Regions from separate parts of the Alteromonas sp. B31-7 genome, predicted to be linked through region 1. Evidence: predicted binding sites of a transcription regulator. Region 1 holds the regulator's gene; the other holds the start of a gene.
The links. Region 1 encodes sigma-54, which starts transcription at its own class of promoters, with help from an activator protein. Its sites were predicted from a motif close to GTTGGCACGNNNNTNGNNT; they were not measured.
Positions count from the first base shown of each region.

Region 2: xdp1 (exosortase-dependent surface protein XDP1) is a predicted target of sigma-54. The motif match lies at 1,783-1,801, and genes of this name have one in related genera.

Region 1 covers NZ_CP065233.1:3,740,074-3,743,793, forward strand. The annotation lists gene lptA (lipopolysaccharide transport periplasmic protein LptA) at 1-138, shown strand, start outside; gene lptB (LPS export ABC transporter ATP-binding protein) at 141-866, shown strand; gene IUA53_RS16335 (RNA polymerase factor sigma-54) at 944-2,428, shown strand; gene hpf (ribosome hibernation promoting factor) at 2,458-2,745, shown strand; gene ptsN (PTS IIA-like nitrogen regulatory protein PtsN) at 2,755-3,198, shown strand; gene rapZ (RNase adapter RapZ) at 3,228-3,720, shown strand, end outside.
Region 2 covers NZ_CP065233.1:1,591,872-1,595,591, forward strand. The annotation lists gene prsT (XrtA/PEP-CTERM system TPR-repeat protein PrsT) at 1-745, opposite strand, end outside; gene xdp1 (exosortase-dependent surface protein XDP1) at 825-1,736, opposite strand; gene xdp1 (exosortase-dependent surface protein XDP1) at 1,908-2,795, opposite strand; gene pssA (CDP-diacylglycerol--serine O-phosphatidyltransferase) at 3,077-3,720, shown strand, end outside.

The DNA of each region.
Region 1 (3,720 bases):
ATTACCGAACAGCTTCTTGCCACCGGCAGCGGTGACAATGATGAAGGCAGAGTGACCACCGTTTTTCGACCAGAAGCGATTCGCAAGCTGACCGATGAGAAGGCGAAAGAAGACGAGAATAACGAGGACGATAACTAACCATGGCAACACTAAGCGCAAGTAACTTAGCCAAAGCCTATAAATCTCGCCAAGTAGTGAGAGACGTTAGTTTGTCGGTCTCAACCGGGCAAATCGTGGGCTTACTAGGCCCTAACGGCGCAGGTAAAACCACCACCTTTTACATGATTGTGGGTCTTGTGCCACTAGATAAGGGAAAAATCACCATTGATGATGGTGAGCTCACCCACCAGCCTATGCACGAACGCGCACGTAAGGGCATTGGCTACCTGCCACAGGAAGCCTCTATTTTTCGCAAGCTAACCGTGTTTGAAAACATCATGGCGATTTTACAGACACGAAAAGATTTAAATTCATCACAACAGGAAGAAGAAGCCGACGCCCTTCTTGATGAATTTAATATTAACCATATACGTAATAGTACAGGAATGAGTTTATCAGGTGGAGAACGCCGTCGCGTAGAGATTGCGCGTGCGCTAGCAGCCAATCCGCAATTTATTTTACTCGATGAACCATTTGCTGGTGTTGATCCTATATCGGTTAATGATATAAAGAAGATAATACAGCACCTTCGTGATAGAGGTATCGGTATCCTCATTACAGACCACAATGTACGAGAAACATTGGATGTATGTGAAAAAGCCTACATTGTGAGTCACGGTGAATTAATAGCCCAAGGAACGGCAGAGCAGGTTTTAAGTAATCAAAAAGTAAGGGATGTATACCTAGGTGAACAATTCAGGCTATAGTTAATGTAACAGAATTGTCATTTTTCAAATTATGCACCTGGTATATTCACAATAAGAGCACAGTAAATAAGACGTAGATGAAACCATCTTTACAGTTAAAGTTCAGTCAACAACTTACCATGACACCTCAGCTACAGCAGGCGATAAAACTGCTGCAGCTGTCAACGCTCGACCTGCAACAGGAGATCCAGGAAGCCCTAGACTCAAATCCTCTACTTGAAGTAGAAGAAGGCAGTGATGAGCCTCAATTAGAGAAAAACAATATCGACGGGGATGACGTCGCTCAAGACGCCGTTACTACCGCATCAAGCGATACGCTTGAAGCCGGTGACGCATTAGAGAAGAATGACCTACCTGATGAATTACCCATAGACAGCACGTGGGACGAATATTACTCAGCGTCTTCTGCACCCGCCCCTGGGCCCTCGAATAATGACGATGAGCAGATTTTCCAAGGCGAAACCACCGAAGACATTCAAGCACATTTGCTATGGCAAATGCGTCTTACCCACTTTTCAGATACTGACCGTGCCATCGCAACGGCTATTATCGATTCAATTGACGAGTCTGGTTATCTTACCGTCACCCTTGACGACATTTTAGAGTCTGTCAACTCCGAAGATATGGAGGAGCCGGTTGAATTAGACGAAGTGGAATGCGTATTAAAACGTATTCAGATGTTCGATCCTATTGGTTCAGGCTCGCGTACACCACAAGAATGCTTGATGGTTCAGCTTCGCCAATTTTCAGATGATACGCCTTGGTTAAAAGAAGCCAAACAACTGATAGAAGAATACTCAGACCTACTCAGTAGCAAAGACTATCGTACGCTGATGCGTAAAAGCCGTCTTAAAGAAGATCAATTACGCGAAGCTATGCGCTTGTTGCAAACATTGAATCCTCGCCCAGGTAGCGCTCTTATCACTAAAGAGCCTGAGTATGTTATACCCGATGTCTCGGTCACCAAGAAAAGTGGTCGTTGGGTGGTTGAACTTAATCCAGATAGCTTGCCTAAACTTAGTGTGAACCAGCAATATGCGGCCATGAGCAGAAGAGCGAAAAATAGTAGCGACTCGCAGTTCATTCGCTCTCATATGCAGGAAGCAAAATGGTTTATTAAAAGTCTTGAATCAAGAAACGACACCTTGATGAAGGTTGCTAATTGTATTGTGCAGCAACAAATGGGCTTTTTTGAACATGGCCCTGAAATGATGAAGCCCATGGTGCTTAACGATGTTGCTGAAATGGTTGATATGCATGAATCCACCATTTCACGTGTCACCACGCAAAAGTATATGCATACCCCACGTGGGATATTTGAATTGAAGTACTTCTTTTCTAGTCACGTTGCCACGGAGTCTGGGGGTGAGTGTTCATCTACTGCCATCCGCGCGCTGATTAAAAAGCTTGTAGCGGCTGAAACGCCAAGCAAGCCACTAAGTGATAGCAAGATTGCTCAATTGTTGGCCGAACAGGGCATTAAAGTCGCCCGGCGGACAATAGCAAAATACCGGGAATCATTGTCGATTCCACCGTCTAACCAGCGAAAGAGCTTACTTTAACTGGCTCATAAATATAAGGAAGACGAAATATGCAAATCAACCTTACTGGTCATCACGTCGAAATCACCGACTCTTTGCGTAATTATGTCGATACCAAGTTCAGCAAACTAGAGAGGCACTTTGATCACATTTCTAATGTGCATGTCATTCTCAATGTTGAAAAACTTAATCAGAAAGCCGAAGCGACCATGCATTTAAGTGGCGCTGAGGTTTTTGCTTCCTCTGAAAATACTGATATGTATGCAGCAATAGACAGCATGGTTGACAAACTAGACAGGCAAGTCATAAAGCATAAGGAAAAGCTGAAAAAGCATTAACTCACGCTTATGGAAATTCAAGCAATCGTAAGTTTGGACCGCACTGAATGTGCGGTTCAATGTAACAGCAAAAAACGAATTCTAGAGATCATCAGTAATATCGCTGCCAAAAACAACGATAATATTGATGAAACGACAGTACTCACGAGCCTATTGAACCGCGAGAGAATGGGCAGTACGGGTATTGGAAATGGTATTGCACTGCCTCATGGTCGACTGGCAGGATTGGAAAGTGTTATCGCCATTATTGTAACTAGTAACCCTGCCATCAACTTTGACGCGCTGGACAACCAACCGGTAGATATTTTCTTTGCCTTATTGGTTCCAGAAGAGCAAACCGAGGGGCACTTACAAACCCTAGCCACGGTTGCAGGTAAATTGAGTGACAAAGAGACCGTGAAGGCAATTAGGCGTGCCACCAATAGCGACGATATTATTGCAGCGCTAAGCTAACTCTAATGCCATCTTAAGGGAGAGGCCAATTGAAACTAATTATTATTAGTGGTCGTTCGGGGTCAGGGAAGTCTGTTGCTTTACGGGCACTGGAAGATTTAGGGTATTATTGCGTAGATAATATCCCCGTCAATTTATTACCTACCCTTACCCATACGGTAGTCGACGAATACGATCAAGTTGCTGTAAGTATTGATGTACGTAACCTACCCAAAAACCCAGACGATTTAGTTGAAATACTCGACTACCTTCCCTCTTCTTGGTCCATGACCATCGTCTACATTGATGCCAGTGACGACATTCTCGTCAAACGCTTTAGTGAAACCCGACGATTACATCCATTGGCAAAACTGAATAAGTCTTTGTCTGAATCTATTAAAGCAGAAGCCGCTTTACTCGCTCCTGTGATTGAACGAGCAGACTTATACATAGATACCGATAAACTGACCATTCACCAACTTGCTGAATTAATACGTGAGCGAATTTTAGGTAAAAAGAGTTCTCGCCTGGTATTGGTATTTG
Region 2 (3,720 bases), 2.1 Mb from region 1:
CTTTTGCCTGAAGGTACAAATCCACGAGGTTTCGCAGAGCAATGGGATCTTCCCGGTTAAACGTAAGCGCTTGTTGAAGAAATTCGGTGGCAGATTGCGTGTCGCCTTCTAAGTAGGCCAATTGTCCTTTCAGACGCCACGTTATGGCATTTTCGCTATCGATGGCTTCTGCGCGGCTAATATAATTGCGCGCCAAATCCGGGTTATCTTGTTGAAGCGCAATAGAGGCTAATCCATTCATCGCTGGCACATGAGTTGGGTAGTCATTTAGGATTTTTGAGTATTCACTCTTAGCACAAAATAAATCTTCTAACCGCACACAAGCCGTGGCCGTAATTTGCAACCAATCACGTTTGTTCTCGCCACTTAATTTTTCTGTTTGATTAAATTCGGTGATATCTTTGTATTTATTAAGAAATAGCCAAGTATTCCCTAAGGGTTCGGCCAGCAGGTTGATATCAGCACCCATAGAAAGGGCTTCGGTAAATTCTTGTTCTGCGGCAACAAGGTAGCCGTTAATCAGCAGGATCCTGCCCATCAAAATTTTTGCTGCGAGGTTTTCGGGGTCTTTTTGTAAGCTATTTTTTAAGTGAATATAGGCTTCATCGTACTCGCTGACATTGTAGGCGCGAAGCGCTTTCTCGTAATCTTCCGAAGTGGTGGCTAAACTATTGAAGCTGGCCCCCAATAGCAGAGTGCCAATGATCGCACTTTTAACCAATCCCAATTTTTTCAATCCTAGCATAAGTACAACTATCCCACTGAACACCAATAAAAAAGGCGGCCTAAGCCGCCTTTATAAGATACGTGTTTTTACTTAATTTTTAAACTGTTTGACGAATTTGCTTACGTCGCCAAGCCATCAATCCAAAACCTGTAAGTAAAAGGGCAATGGGGGCTGGCTCGCTAACTTCATTGGGCGGGCTAACAACATCTGTACCGCCAGTGGTTATACTAAGAGAAGCAAGCTTGAATCCAGAGCCTTGATAACTTGTGCTGCTGTCATCAAAGTAAATATTGTAAGCGCCTACTAACCAGTATTTCGCAGCGCTTAATTCTGTAAAGTCACTAGTGAAATCGCCATGGGAACCATGTGAAGATATATTTGATGAAATAGTAAAGTGACCATCAGACACCACCGTACCTACACCAGAGGCAACATCTGCCCAACTGAATTCGTTCGATGCGTGATTCTCAAACAACGAAATATCACTAAGTCCAACCACTGACACCTGTTTGTCAGTGTCGTAGCCTTGTAAATACGTAAACGACGCGGCTGATAAGGTGACTTCCTCACTGAATGAGAACAACACCATATCGAAATCGTCACCACCTGAGAAGTTATCTAGGGTGTGAGAATCGTTGTCATTTGAGTTGACCAGGCCGAATCCGTAATCACCATTGTAACTGTACCCATTTAATTGTGAGTACTTAACAACTTCGTTATCGTCGTTATTAACACCGTCGTTAGAGATATTTTGGGTATCCGACCAAGCAGTAACGCCCACAGTAACCGTTGTACCATCAATAACGATGCTTGAAGTAGTTGCATCAAGGGTATAATTAATATTGGTAGAGCCGTCTGAATATAGGTCGTACACATGTTCGTCTAGTGCGCTGTCGCCTGTGGCAGAGCCTGAATCGTTACTACTTCCGCTACCGCCGCCCCCAGCAAGCGCTGGCGTTGTAGCAAGCAAGTAGGACAGGCTTAGTGCAATAATCGACAAACATTTCATAAACAACGAACTCACATCTACTAATACAACAATTAATAAATTGAGTAAGCACTATGTGTGCCACTTTTTACGTGTATGAATTATAAAGGGAATTTGGTGTTTGGTTGGGAGCGGGGTAAAAAAACCTGACATTGGTTTACGCTTTGTTTACCCCTATAGTCTACATTAAGATCATTTATTCTTACGGCGCCACGCGACGATTAGACCGACGGCTAAAAATGCACCAAGTGTATTCGGCTCACTGACCTCAGTGGGATTGGAATTTCCCGGCGTATCAGATGCTTTTTCAAAACCGATACTTGCAAGTTTAAATGCGTCGTCAAACATATTGCTGTCTAATTCACCAAACACTGAATTGTATGCTCCAACGAGCCAATACTGTGCGGTTTCGGTCTCTTCAAACTGCGCAATATCAATCGATTCATAGCTTTCAATATCATACGAGCCTGCAGTGAGTGCGCCTTCAACAATATTTGACCATGTTTGGTCGCCAGAAACTAACCCAGATAGATCATCTAACGCAGCGATAGATAATTGGGTGTTGTCGGTTTTCCCTACCCACGAGAATCCTGCGCCCGTTAACGTAACCGACTCTGAAAAAGAAAGGAGTACAAAGTCGAAATCATAATCAACATTTCGGCTAACAGTATTGTAACTATCAATAGCATGATCGGGGCTAGAACCGTCCATTTCAGCATCTTTATTGTATACGCCGTACCCGTAACTGCCTAAGTCTACAACATAAGCAGAAGTGACCACGTCATCATTATAGGTACCAACCGTATCTGACCAGGCTGAAATGGAAATGTTTACATCATCGATAGAGATATTTGAATACTGGCTACTCGTCGACACGTACACGTCTTCCGACACTAAGTTGTACACCGATTCCCCAAGCGCACTGTCACAGTCGCTTTGACTACCGCTATTACTTAGACAGGCATTGTAATCTGAGTAATTACTTTGGTTTTTGCCGGCATGGGCAGAGCCGACTGCAATCAAAAGCAGCGTTGGTAACACGGCTTTTAATATAAAATTAGGTAAACGAGACATTTTCATACGACTAAACCTTTTGCTATTCGTTAAAAGGTGTAGTTCAAGCGATGGCGGCAAACTTTTATTATTTCCGCTCGCGAACTTCAACATGGTATTAACGATCCTACCTGAAAGGTGTGCGTATGTAGGTATGTGATCATATACCTAGTTATTGAGTGCTTACGTTGAGTAGAAACAAGAAGCGATTAAAGATGAAAGGCACATGCCCTTGTTATCTTGCATCTATGCGTAGCTTATTAACTATGAAATAATTAGCCGCAATTAATTAGTGCCAATGAGGACTTATGTCTGAACAAAAACGAAAAGGGATTTATTTACTCCCCAATTTACTGACCACGGCAGGGCTATTTTCTGGCTTTTTCGCTGTAGTGTCATCAATGAACGGACGCTTTGAAGCAGCAGCAGTTGCCATATTCGTAGCCATGATCTTTGATGGCCTGGATGGAAGAGTGGCCAGAATGACTAACACGCAAAGTGATTTTGGCGCAGAATACGATTCTATGGCCGACATGGTTTCGTTTGGTATGGCGCCTGCGCTAGTGGCTTATAATTGGGGGTTGACCGAATTAGGTAAACTAGGATGGCTAGCGGCCTTTATATATGTCGCAGGCGCAGCATTGCGACTGGCAAGGTTTAATACTCAGGTGGGTATTGCCGATAAACGTTTCTTCCAAGGTTTAGCCAGCCCTGCCGCCGCAGCGGTTGTTGCTGGTCTCGTTTGGGTGGGTGTAGAGTATGATGCTAGTGGCGCCGATTATGGGCTAATTGTAGCCGCGGTAACGGGTTTATCTGGCCTACTTATGGTGAGCAACTTTAAATATAATTCGTTTAAGGAAGTTAACTGGCACGGCAAAGTTCCCTTTGTAGGTTTGTTAATTGTTCTTCTTATATTCGTCATTGTTGCTACTGAACCCGCACTCGTGCTTTT